4 regions of the Pseudoalteromonas nigrifaciens genome follow, and region 4 is predicted to be linked to each of the others. Evidence: predicted binding sites of a transcription regulator. Region 4 holds the regulator's gene; each other region holds the start of a gene.

Region 1 (3,199 bases), 1.5 Mb from region 4:
CAATGCACTTAAAAAGAAAACTGAGCAAGAGCAAGATGACCTAGATGTTTTATTTGCTCCGAAAAAGAAATGGTAAATTAGTACTAAAACTTATAAAAAAAGCCCATACAATTTTGTATGGGCTTTTTTTATTGATAGATAAATAAGTTTTTTAAGATAAAAATGCAAACTTAACAATAAACAATGCCGTTAAAATCCACACACTAATACTTACTTGATCCTTTTTACCGCATAACACCTTAACCGCGGTGTAAGAAATAAACCCAAGCGCTATACCATGAGCAATAGAAAATGTCAGCGGGGTCATTAATAACACCACACTAACAGGAATGGCATCTGTCATGTCGTCCCAGTTTACAAACTTTAAGTTTTGTAGCATAAGTACCGAAACATATAAAATAGCACCGGCAGTGGCATACGCTGGCACCATTTGCGCTAGTGGCGCAAAAAACATCATCAATAAAAAACAAATACCCACAACAACGGCTGTTAAGCCTGTGCGTCCGCCTACAGAAACGCCAGCCACCGACTCTATGTAAGATGTAGTAGTAGATGTACCAAGCATTGCACCAGCAATAGTGGCAGTGCTATCAGCGCTAAGAGCGCGCCCTAAACGTGGCATATTGCCTTTTTCATCTGCAAGCCCTGCTTTTTGCGTGACCGCAACCAAGGTGCCTGAGGTATCAAATAAATCTACAAATAAAAATGCAAAAATAACACTCAACATTGAAAGCTCAAATGCCGCACTAAAATCAAGTTGCATAAAGGTTGGTAAAATTGACGGCGGCATAGACATAACCCCCTGATATTCAACCAAACCAAAAGCCAAAGCAATACCTGTTACCAGTAAAATACTAATTAACACACCACTTTTAAAATCGCGATATAACAATGCCGCAATCACAAAAAAACTTAAAATAGCAAGTAATGGCCCAGGTGCAGTAATATCACCTAGTTGCACTAAGGTTGCAGGGCTAGATACTATGATCCCTGCACTTTTAAGCGCAATTAGCGCCAAAAAAGCACCAATACCGGTCGCTATTGCTTGTTTTAGCACCAGTGGAATGGCATTAATAATCCACTCTCGTACTTTAAATAAACTTAAAAATAAAAATATACAACCCGACATAAACACAGCACCTAATGCCGCTTCCCAGGTATAGCCCATTCCTAAAACAACGCCATAGGTAAAAAAAGCATTTAATCCCATACCCGGCGCTAACGCTAACGGATAATTGGCCCATAGGCCCATAATAAAACAGCCTATTGCAGCTGCAATACATGTAGCTACAAACGCAGCGCCTTGATCCATTCCTGCTTGGGCAAGCATTGCTGGATTAACAAAAACAATATAAACCATAGTAATAAAAGTAGTCATACCGGCAACACATTCACGTTGTACTGAGGAATCATTTGCGCGGATTTTAAATAAGGCTTCGAGCATAACAAACTTAAGGTAGTAAAAAGTGGCGAGATTTTAGCATAAAAATAGCGAAATACCGGACATTTTACCTTGTTATGCATTAAGTTATTGAAGTAGCTGAAATAATAAATATGACACGGTAATACGTATGTACTTCAGGTTTTAAAAATAATAATTACCGTGCTTATATGCTGAGCAATCAGCTTTACTTTAACGTAAATAATAGAGCATAAAGTACTGTATAGGTGCTATTCGCCGCATAACTTTAATAAAAAATATAAATATATACCTAAAATATTAACGCTCTGTTTTTAATAGTTATTTTTGTTTTTTTATCCGTGTAAAAATTTAAAACTGAATGACTGTACAAATAATTAGCAAAAAAACACTTGCACCATAACACTGTATAAACTACTGTATATGGGTACTGTATAAAAACCCAGTGAGTGAGAAATTTATGTTACAGCCTATTACCGTAAGAACCGTTAAAAGTTATCAGCAAGACGATAAAAGTGATTGTGTAAATTTAATTCAAATTGAAGATGAAATTTCAGCAACCTTTGAATTGCTTAAAGTATTACACCAATACAACAGCTTAAATGCATGGACACTGCTGATTGCCCCTGACCATGTACCGAGTAAAGCCTTGCTTGATTCATGCTCCATTGACACCAGCAAATTACTGGTGATCAGGCAAAAACATTTAGTAAACTTAGAGTATGTACTTAGCTCGGCGCTGCACAACGGAAACTTTGCTGCGGTTATTACCTGGACTGATATTATTAATGATCAACAGCTGACACAGCTATCATTAAATTTAAGCACTACAAATACTAAGCTTTACTGTTTTACTAAAAATACTCACAACCTTGAGATACCACTAACTCAATAAGCTTGTTAAACTCGTGTTTTAAACACTTTATATTAATATTATGACCTCATTAACGACTTCTCCTTGCTTTTGTGGCAGCCAGCAAAATTATGCTGACTGCTGTGAACCACTTCATTTAGCATCAAAAATAGCTGAAACACCTGAGCAACTTATGCGTGCTCGCTACAGTGCATATGTACTTAAAAATGCAACTTATGTTTATCAAACTTATGCAAGTGAAAAACAGGCAGAAAACCCTGTAAAAGAGATTAAAGACTTTGCTGATAGCTGCCGCTTTATAAAGCTAACCGTCATCGACACTGAGCACGATGCAAGCGAAGGCTTTGTAACATTTAAAGTAAATTACTTTTACCAAAACCTATATTGCGAGTTGCACGAAAAGTCGTTGTTTATTAAACAAGATGGGCAGTGGCGCTACCTTGAAGGCACACTATTTCCGGTAGCCGATATTAAAATAAGCAGAAATGACAACTGCCCTTGCCAAAGTGGCAAAAAATATAAAAAGTGTCATAGCGTATAACAAACTGCAGCTGTGCGGTGAGTAAAGTAGGTAATTACAGGCAACTGAACCTTAAATACATCCAATAGCCATGCCTAGGGTTGGCTGTTACAGGCGATGTGTATGGCTAAAATAAAATTTTACTTTCGAGCAACTATTGGCAATTTACATACCTATAGGCCTGTGTTAATAACTGCTCTACCGTATATTTTGGTATTGGGTTCGCTGCGCTTTAAAAGCACACTGTATTTCGCCCTTGTGCTTTAGCGGCGTACATTTTTTTATCTGCGCGTTGCAAAATATCCATGTTGCCTTCGTCTGATTGCAATAACGTAGCTCCACCTATACTTATAGTGACAAATTCAAACTCTGAGTACTTATGTAA
Region 2 (3,199 bases), 1.1 Mb from region 4:
TATGGTTTACAAGAAATTGCGACACATTATTTAGCAAAAAGCATGGGTACAACGTTGCCAATGGCGGGTTTTAAGCCGTGGTTAGTGGCAATTAGTACAGGTGTAATTTGTGCTGTGATGTTTTCTATCAAGCCCTTATTTGATTTATTTGATATTCCGCCATTGCGAGTGCTGCGTCGTAACTTAGGCGATAAACTAGCGGTTAGCCGGGTGCACTTAGCTATGAGTGCGTTTACCGTGTTTTTACTCATGTGGCTATTTAGCAATAATATAAAAATTACTCTGATTTTGTTTGCCTCAACCCTTACTTTAATTGGCGTGTTGTTTTTGGTGTCTAAAGTTATATTTGGTGGTGGCCGTAAATTGGGCTTAAAGCCGGGTAATAGTTGGTCGCTGGCAATTGCGTCAATTCAAAAGCGTGCAAATGTGAATGCAGTCCAGCTGATCAGCTTTTCCCTCGCTATTAAGCTATTACTATTTTTAGTGGTACTTAAAAACGACATGATAGCCGATTGGCAGTCGCAGTTACCAGACGATGCTCCCAATGCATTTTTAGTCAATATTACCCAAAACGAACTTGAGCCAATTAATACTTATTTGGCGCAAAAAAACATTCAGGTATCGGAGTTTTACCCTACTATTCGTGGCCGGGTAAATGCGGTAAATGGCGAGCTGGTAGCGCGAGAAGTATCATTGCAAGACAACGAGAAAAAAGATGAAGAGGCACGCGCTGGTATTGGTCGCGAGCTAAATTTAACCTGGCTTGAAACGCCGCCAGCGCAAAACGAAATAGTGCAAGGGCAGTGGTTTAATGAAAACACATTAGCAGAGGCATCTATTGAGGAGTCTATGCTTGAGCGTTTAGATGTTGAACTTGGCGACACGTTAACGTTTTTAATTGGTGCGCAGTCGTTTGACGCTAAAATTACCAGTGTGCGTAAAGTAAACTGGGCCACCCTTAAGCCAAACTTTTTTATTATTTTAAGTCCTGATGTGCTCAAAGACTTTCCGGCAACGTATATTTCGTCGGTACGTATTGAGCCTGATCAAAAACGCGACTTTAGTCAATTGCTGCGCAGCTACCCAACGGTCACGGCCATAGATGTAGGTAACTTTGTTAAACAAATACAATCAACCATAGAGCAAGTGTCACTTGCAATTGGCTTTGTACTTACTATTGTGGTGTTGTGTGGTGCACTGGTATTAATATCGCAAGTGCAAGCAAGCTTAGGCGAGCGCATGCAAGAAATTGTAATACTGCGCACACTTGGTGCAAAAAGCCGGCTAATTAAAAACGCCACTTTATATGAATTTTTATTGCTTGGTGGTTTGGCCGGCTTAGTTGCCGCTTTTTTTAGTGATATTGCACTATTAATTGTACAGCAGCAGTTATTTGATCTGGCGGGTAAATTACATCCACATATTTGGATAATAGGACCGGTGGCAGGTGGAGTGTTTGTAGCGGGGTTAGGCTATTTTATGATTGCTCGCACACTTAAGCAAAACACCCAAGGGCTGGTGCGTGCGTTAGGTTAAGTTGCCAATATTTAAGCAAAAGGAAAACGCCCACTTAAGTGGGCGTTTTTGTTTTATTGTTACTGGTAATTTATACAGTGCTCTGGCATTATTAGCCTAATTAACGAATAACAATAATGAGAGTGCTTTTTGGCCATAATTTTAGGGATTGATCCAGGCTCACGCTTAACTGGCTACGGTGTTGTAGCGCATCAGGGGTCTAAATTCACTTATTTAGGCAGTGGTTGCATTAAATTAGCGGATCATGAGTTTCATATAAGACTTAAAATGATTTACCAAGGCATTACCCAGCTTATAGAGCAGTTTTCGCCAGAAACCTTCGCGATAGAAAAAGTGTTTATGGCGCACAATCCCGACTCAGCCTTAAAGCTAGGCCAAGCACGTGGTGCTGCTATTGTAGGCGCTGCAATGGCCGACTTACCAGTATTTGAATACTCAGCAAGGCAAATAAAACAAGCCGTAGTAGGCAATGGTGGCGCCGATAAAACTCAAGTACAGCATATGGTTAAAAACATTTTAAAACTACCTGGTACGCCACAAGCTGATGCCGCCGATGCACTGGCTATTGCTATTTGCCATGCGCACTCAGAACAAAATTTAATAAAACTAGCGGGTAGCGCAAGCAAAACCGTTAGAGGACGTTTAAGGAAATAACTATGATTGGTCGCTTAAATGGTATTTTAGTAGAAAAACAACCTCCCGAAATATTATTAGAGGTAAATGGTGTTGGCTACGAAGTGCAAATGCCAATGACCTGCTTTTACGACTTACCTAAAGTTGGCGAAAATGCCATTGTTTATACTCATTTTGTAGTACGCGAAGATGCACAACTATTGTTTGGCTTTAACAATAAAGTAGAGCGTGCCTTATTTAGAGAGTTATTAAAAGCCAATGGCGTAGGGCCAAAGCTAGGTTTAGCTATTTTGTCGGGTATGTCGGCGCAGCAATTTGTAAGCTGTGTAAATAACGAAGACTCCACAAGCTTAGTTAAATTACCCGGTGTAGGTAAAAAAACCGCCGAGCGGCTAGTACTCGAAATGAAAGACAGATTAAAAAATTGGGGCAACGATTTATTCACCCCTTTCAGCGACAGTGCGGTTATTGAGCCGTTTAGCGACGCAACAATTGCTAATAATGCCGCCGATGATGCTGTGTCGGCTTTGGTGTCGCTAGGTTATAAATTGCCACAAGCGCAAAAAGCAGTAAAATCAGTAAGTAAACCCGATATGTCTACTGAGGTTCTTATTAAAGAATCTTTAAAATCTATGCTGTGAGTAACCTATGATCGAAGCTGATCGCTTAATTGACGCGACTGAAAAACCCAACGAAGACTCTATAGACCGTGCAATTAGGCCAAAATTACTCGCCGATTACCGTGGTCAACCGCATGTTAAACAGCAAATGGAAATTTTTATTGAAGCGGCCCGTAGCCGAGGCGAAGCACTCGATCACCTGCTTATTTTTGGCCCACCAGGTTTGGGTAAAACTACATTAGCTAATATTGTTGCCAACGAGCTGCAGGTAAATATAAAGGCAACCTCAGGGCCAGTGCTCGAAAAAGCCGGTGATTTAGCCGCATTGCTAACCAACCTTGAAGAAGGTGATGTATTATTTATTGATGAAATACACAGGTTAAGCCCACAAGTTGAAGAAATACTCTACC
Region 3 (3,199 bases), 570 kb from region 4:
TAACCTGTAACAGAGCTTTTTTTATAACTTGACTTTTTATAAGGCGTTTTTTGGCCACGTTTAACAAAACGCTTTTTAGCTGAAGTTTTAGGCAGCTTTGCAAATACATTGCTATCGCAATTTGCAGCTTGTTGTACAAAACTATTTAAGTCGGCAAGTAAAGGCTGTAAAAATTGCTGATAGCTCATTACTTGCTGTGCAATATCACCTAAGCTCGACTCCCATTTAGCGGTTAAATCGGGGCGAACTAAACCTTGCGGCAGCACACTAATAAGTGCACTCCCGGTTTCGGTTGCTTTAATTAATTTACCTTCACGTTTTAAAAAACGGCGTTTAAATAATAATTCAATGATCCCCGCTCGCGTTGCCTCTGTGCCTAAGCCATCGGTGTCTTTAAGTACTTTTTTTATCTGTGGATCTTGTACATAGCGGCTTATGCCTGTCATGGCTGCAAGTAAAGTCGCATCACTAAAGTGCGCTGGCGGTGAGGTATATTTTTCAACAACCTCCCCTTGCGAGCAAAAAAGTAACATGCCTTTTGTTAAAGGCGGTAGCGTGGCTTCATCTTTTAATTCAGACTTACCCATTAGCACCTTAAAACCCAAGCTTACATCTTGCTTTGCATTTGCTTTAAATAACCCGCCAGCAATAGTTATCTCTGCTTTAGTTTCGTTGTAAATATAGTCGGGATAAAACTGTATTAAATAATGACGACATATTAATTGATAAACCTTTGTCTCATCGCTACCTAAACTTGCCGACTTTAACTGTTTTGCCGTAGGGACAATGGCGTGATGCGCAGCCACTTTTGAATCGTTAAAACATTTACTACGTTTTTTACTATCAGCTGCTTTTACTAACTCAACACCTTGCCCGCCATTAGTGCTTATAGCTTTTAAAATAACAGACGCATCTTGGTGATGATCATTAGGTAAGTAGCGGTTGTCTGAACGCGGGTAGGTAATTAACTTATGACGCTCATAAAGAGTTTGGCATATATCCAGCACCTTTTGCGCTGGCATAGCAAATGCTTTTGCCGCGTCTATCTGCAAAGCAGATAAGTTATAAGGCAGTGGCGCAGTTTGTTTTTTTTGTTTTTGTTCAAGCGCCGTTAGCTCAGCATTTTGCTGTGTGATACGCGAGGCTACGTTTTCAGCCAATGCTTTATTTAATACTCGCCCTTCTTCGTCTTGATAAGGCTCACATGCCTTACTGGGTATCCATTTTGCACTAAATGATTGTTTTTCGGGGGTGACTAAGTGGGCTAATACTTCATAAAATGGCTTCGATACGAAATTTGCTATGTCATTATCTCTATTAACCACCAAGCCAAGTATGGGTGTTTGTACTCGTCCCACAGAAAGTACGTTACCAAACCCAGCTTTTTGCCCTGCTAAAGTATAAGCGCGGGTTAAATTCATACCAAACAACCAATCAGCACGAGAGCGCGCTAAGGCTGAAACGCTCAACGGAATAAACTCACGGTTAGATCGCATAGTCGTTAATGCTTTTTTTACTGCAGCTAAGTTTAAATCACTAATTAATAAGCGTTGAATATGCTGCTTTTTAGTTTTACTTATTTTGGCTTCTTCAATAACTTGATCGACAAGTAATTGCCCTTCTCTATCGGGATCACCTGCATGCACTAGTGCTGTAGCCTGTTTGATTAGCTTTTTTAACACAGTAAGTTGCTTGCGAGTTTTAGTTTTTGCTTTTAATTGCCACTGCTCAGGAATGATAGGTAGGTGCTCAAACTGCCACTTTTTAAAGCGCTCATCATAGTCATCGGGCTCGGCTTGCTCGAGCAAATGACCAATACACCAAGATACGCAATCACCATTTGCAACTTCAATGTAGCCATCGTGCTTTTTGTGCGGTTTTGGTAACGCGTCGGCAATAGCACGCCCTAATGACGGCTTTTCGGCAATATAGAGTTTCATAAGCAAGCTCTTTTACTGTTTATATACACAGTAGTTTAGCATATCAATTCACAGCGTGGGATGTTTTTATTAAACCGTACTATTTAACAACTCTGAGGTATTTGGCTGAGGTGGTGACTTTTAGTTAATTTTGACTAAAAGTCACCTGAAATCAATTACACTTAGTTTGCTTAAGCCAAGTGTATTTTTAATAAAATGACTGCTACCTTACATCGATAGGATCAGACTCTTTGGCTTTTCCTTGTAAAATAGATATTTCAACGCGACGATTACGACGGCGATCTTCATTGCTGTCATTTGGCACTAACGGCCGGGTTTCAGCACGCCCTACTACCATCATTCTATTTTTATCAAATCCAACTACTTTTTGCAGCTCACTAGCTACTGCAACTGCACGCTTAGATGAAAGATCCCAGTTATTAATATATAACTCGTTTGAAACCTGAAAATCGTCGGTATGCCCCGACACAGTAATTTCTCCAGGCACATCTTTTAATAGCACGCCAATTTCTTGAATAATGGGTTTAAACTTAGGTTGTAAAAATGCACTACCCGAAGGGAAAGAGCCATTTTCACGAATACGAATAATTATTTGCTGCCCTAATGATTCAAGCTCTATGGCACCATCAATTATTTGTTTTTCTAATTGCTGGGCGATTTTTTTAACTAAGTCGTTTGTTTGCTGTTGATCGGCCGCTGAAATTGCTTGATCCGATGCTTGCTCTTTGGAAGTACTACGAGACTCGCCACCACGTTTATCGCCCCGCTGCTCTTGCCTTCCGCCTGCTGAGCTTTCATCACCTGCCTGAAACTCTAACATTTGCTGGGTCATTTCTACCGTTTGCTGTTGAATTGTTTCAATTGGGGTAGGCTCTGGCTTGCCCGGAGTAAACTCCATAGCAATAACTGATGTGCCTTTGGGAATATCTTTAACTTCTATTTTATTTTGTACACCAAATGCAAATTTCATCGAACCGGCAATTTGTTTAAATTTAAGTACATCCATTTCAGAAAACGCAAGCAAGAGCACAAAAAAGCACATTAATAGCGACATTAAATCTGCGAATGTCCCCATCCACGCAGGTAAACCTGGGGGTGGGCACTTGCACTCTTGATCAGACATAGTTAATCCTCAGTGTTTACTTTACGTTTTGATTCAGCTAGATAGTTTTTCAAAATACCTTCTATTACTTTTGGATTTTGACCATCTTGAATACCTAAAACCGCATCTAAAATTAAACGTTGATTCATTGCCTCTT
Region 4 (3,199 bases):
GTTAGCGCGTATAGAAGTAACAGGCGAAATATCTTCACCGGATAAAGCAATTAACCACTTATGTGAGTTAGTAGAGTCATGCTCGCGGGCTGCACTTAAGCAATGGTTGAGTTGTTCGCGCCGTACCTTTGATATTGGTTTTGAATCGGGCACTTCGCCAAAGTGTTTTAACCAAGCGCTGCACGCCGATACATTATTACGTATATCGGCAATTGGTGCAGGCATGGAAATTACTATTTACCCGCTAGAAAAATAGCGTTAGCCTTTGCGCTCTACAACAGCTGCGGTCATTTTTGATACGCAGCAAAGCTCGCCGCGACTATTCGTTATTTTTATTTCCCATACTGAGCTACGTTTGCCAATATGAAACGCTTTTGCGGTGGCGGTTAAGGTGCCATTACGCGAGGCTTTTAAATGGCTGGCACTGATCTCTTGCCCTACACAATAAAATTTAGTGAAGTCGACCACAAAATTAGCCGCGTAGCTGGCAACACTTTCGGCTAAAACCACGTTTGCTCCGCCATGCACCATGCCTATAGGGTTATGGTGCGCAGGAATTGCTGGCATAGTGGCAACTAAGTAATCATCACCAATTTCAGTTATTTCAATCCCCATGGTTTTCATCAGTGTACCTTGGCCATTTATGCCTTGGTCTAACTGCTTACAAAACGCTAAAGTAATAGGTTGATGCCAAATACTCATTGTTACTCCTTTAAAGGTTGAAAACGATAACCGATAATACGATTTTTCATGGCGATATGATAGCCAAATTAGTGCAGCTACTGCATGGTAATACAGTGCTACTTTTTGCTTTCTACATAGTGCTTAATTTCATCGAGATCTTTTTTTAGCATTTTACGCATCGAACTTTTAAGAAAAAACCCTATCACTGCAGAGATCATTTTTACCCAAATAGACTCAGAGCTATCAGAAAAAGTCATGGTTAAACAGGTGCTAGGTTCGGCGGCGGTAAGTGACAGCTTAGTGGTATAAACTGCCCCGCCATTTTCTGCGCGAGTGCAATAGTATTCATTAGTAACAGCTTCGGTGATCCACATGGTTTCTGAGGCTGCTTTGCCAAAAATTTTTCGTGTTTCTAACCATTTTAGGCCCACTAGCCCTTGTGGTGGCTTCTCGATTATTTTTACATCAATAATGCCAGACAGCATATTGGCACTGTTTTCGATGTCAGTTATTGCCGCCCATACTTTACGTTTAGGACCGTTAATTATTACCGCTACAGTGATATTCATAACACTCTCCGTTAATTCACATTGATGAAGTTAAGGCCCATTACAAAAACGATAGTTAACTAATTTTTAATAACAGCAACAACTTAGTAGTTATGTAATTAATGTAACGTAAAACTAACACTATCGTGATCTGCGTAATTTTATCTGTAATTTACTTGGTAATTTTAAGCTTAGACCAATGCCACCTTTGGCAGCAAAGGCGAGGAGTAATTTAAATTTGCGATTTTCAGATAACTGTATATACTCACAGTTAAATGTACTGTATGGAAAACCAGTTGTATGCGACCATTAACTAACCGCCAAGCGCAAATACTCGAACTTATTAAAGTGTTTATTAAAGACACTGGTATGCCTCCTACACGCGCAGAAATTGCACAAACATTAGGCTTTAAAAGTGCTAATGCAGCAGAAGAGCATTTAAAAGCGCTGGCTAAAAAAGGCGCTATTAAAATGAAACCAGGCGCTAGCCGTGGTATTCAACTTATTGAAGAAGATGAACCAGAACAACTTGGTTTACCGTTAATAGGCCGTGTAGCTGCCGGCGAACCTATTTTGGCGCAACAACATGTTGAGAGCCATTGTAAAATTGACCCGTTAATGTTTAAACCCGCTGCCGATTTTTTATTGCGTGTAAATGGTATGAGCATGCGAGATATTGGTATTATGGATGGTGATTTACTGGCTGTTCATCGCACTCAAGTTGCCGAAAATGGCCAAGTTATTGTTGCCCGCGTTGATGACGATGTAACGGTAAAACGCTTAGAAAAAGCAGGCAAAAAAGTATTATTGCATGCTGAAAATAAAGAATTTTCGTCGATAGAAGTGGATCTTGAAAACGAATCTTTTAATATTGAAGGCTTAGCTGTTGGGGTTATTCGTAATGCTGACTGGATGTGACAATTAAGCTGTTATAGCTATGTAAAATATCGGCATAATTTAATAGCTCAGATAATTAATGCGCACTTTTTAGTGCGCTTTTTTTTGCCTTTTTTTTGTGAAAATTCCGCTGCAATGAAAAAATTATATTAAGTTTATGTTTTTTATCATTTAAGTATTTAATACTCGTTATCGCTGTCTTTTTATTTGTAACCCTTGCTGTTGCTCACTTCCTGCTTAGAACAAAATTAAATAAATCCCATATTTACGCTAATCCCCTAATATTATTTGATTATTTTTCAAACTAAAACTTGCTAGTTGTTCAATTATTAACTAATTGTTAATGGGCTGGACTAACAATAACTCACAGCTTTAGTTTTGAGAAAATATATTTATATATCCGGCAGCAATACAAAAATAACAAATTGGCATTTAAAGCTTATGTCTTTTTGTTTTGCACTCGCAACAGTATTAAAGGAGCTGTCACATGGGTAAATTGAGCTCTACCTTGTGGCTTATATTGTTTGTTTTTCCGCAGTTAGCATTGGCAAATAGCCAATATAATATGCGCAAAGGCGTAACCGATATAAGTAATAATGTTTATCAACTACACATGACCATATTTTTAATATGCTGTGTAATAGGCGTGATTGTATTTGCCGTTATGTTTTGGGCACTTATTCATCATCGTAAATCTAAAGGAGCAGTTGCTGCTCAATTTCACGAAAGTACCAAAGTAGAAATACTCTGGACAGCAATTCCATTTGTTATTTTAATAGCAATGGCAGTCCCCGCAACTAAAACATTAATAGCGATGGAAGATGCCAGTAAAGCGGATATCACTATTAAAGTAACTGGTTCACAATGGAAATGGCATTACGAATATATGGGGGAAGATGTTGAGTTTTACTCAATACTTGCCACACCGCAAAATGAAATTGCTAACCTAGCCGATAAAAACCCCAACTATTTACTTGAGGTAGATAAGCCTCTGGTATTACCGATCAATAAAAAAGTACGCTTTTTAATGACCTCCGACGATGTTATTCATTCTTGGTGGGTGCCCGATT

Evidence for each region. Region 4 encodes LexA, which represses DNA repair genes until DNA is damaged. Its sites were predicted from a motif close to TACTGTATNNNNATACAGTA; they were not measured.
Region 1: PNIG_RS06295 (SulA-like leucine-rich domain-containing protein) is a predicted target of LexA. The motif match lies at 1,836-1,855, and genes of this name have one in related genera.
Region 2: ruvC (crossover junction endodeoxyribonuclease RuvC) is a predicted target of LexA. The motif match lies at 1,597-1,616, and genes of this name have one in related genera.
Region 3: PNIG_RS13165 (DNA topoisomerase III) is a predicted target of LexA. The motif match lies at 1,954-1,973, and genes of this name have one in related genera.

The regions. Positions count from the first base shown of each region.
Region 1 covers NZ_CP011036.1:1,292,620-1,295,818, reverse strand. Annotated here, with positions in the region: gene PNIG_RS06305 (hypothetical protein) at 1-76, shown strand, start outside; gene PNIG_RS06300 (NCS2 family permease) at 152-1,444, opposite strand; gene PNIG_RS06295 (SulA-like leucine-rich domain-containing protein) at 1,881-2,315, shown strand; gene PNIG_RS06290 (YchJ family protein) at 2,356-2,835, shown strand; gene PNIG_RS06285 (GGDEF domain-containing response regulator) at 3,047-3,199, opposite strand, start outside.
Region 2 covers NZ_CP011036.1:2,284,954-2,288,152, reverse strand. Annotated here, with positions in the region: gene PNIG_RS10935 (ABC transporter permease) at 1-1,536, shown strand, start outside; gene ruvC (crossover junction endodeoxyribonuclease RuvC) at 1,666-2,190, shown strand; gene ruvA (Holliday junction branch migration protein RuvA) at 2,193-2,810, shown strand; gene ruvB (Holliday junction branch migration DNA helicase RuvB) at 2,818-3,199, shown strand, end outside.
Region 3 covers NZ_CP011036.1:2,778,635-2,781,833, forward strand. Annotated here, with positions in the region: gene PNIG_RS13165 (DNA topoisomerase III) at 1-1,940, opposite strand, end outside; gene PNIG_RS13170 (flagellar motor protein MotB) at 2,143-3,063, opposite strand; gene pomA (flagellar motor protein PomA) at 3,066-3,199, opposite strand, start outside.
Region 4 covers NZ_CP011036.1:3,350,180-3,353,378, reverse strand. Annotated here, with positions in the region: gene PNIG_RS15815 (hypothetical protein) at 1-256, shown strand, start outside; gene PNIG_RS15810 (PaaI family thioesterase) at 259-702, opposite strand; gene PNIG_RS15805 (SRPBCC family protein) at 801-1,253, opposite strand; gene lexA (transcriptional repressor LexA) at 1,533-2,150, shown strand; gene coxB (cytochrome c oxidase subunit II) at 2,617-3,199, shown strand, end outside.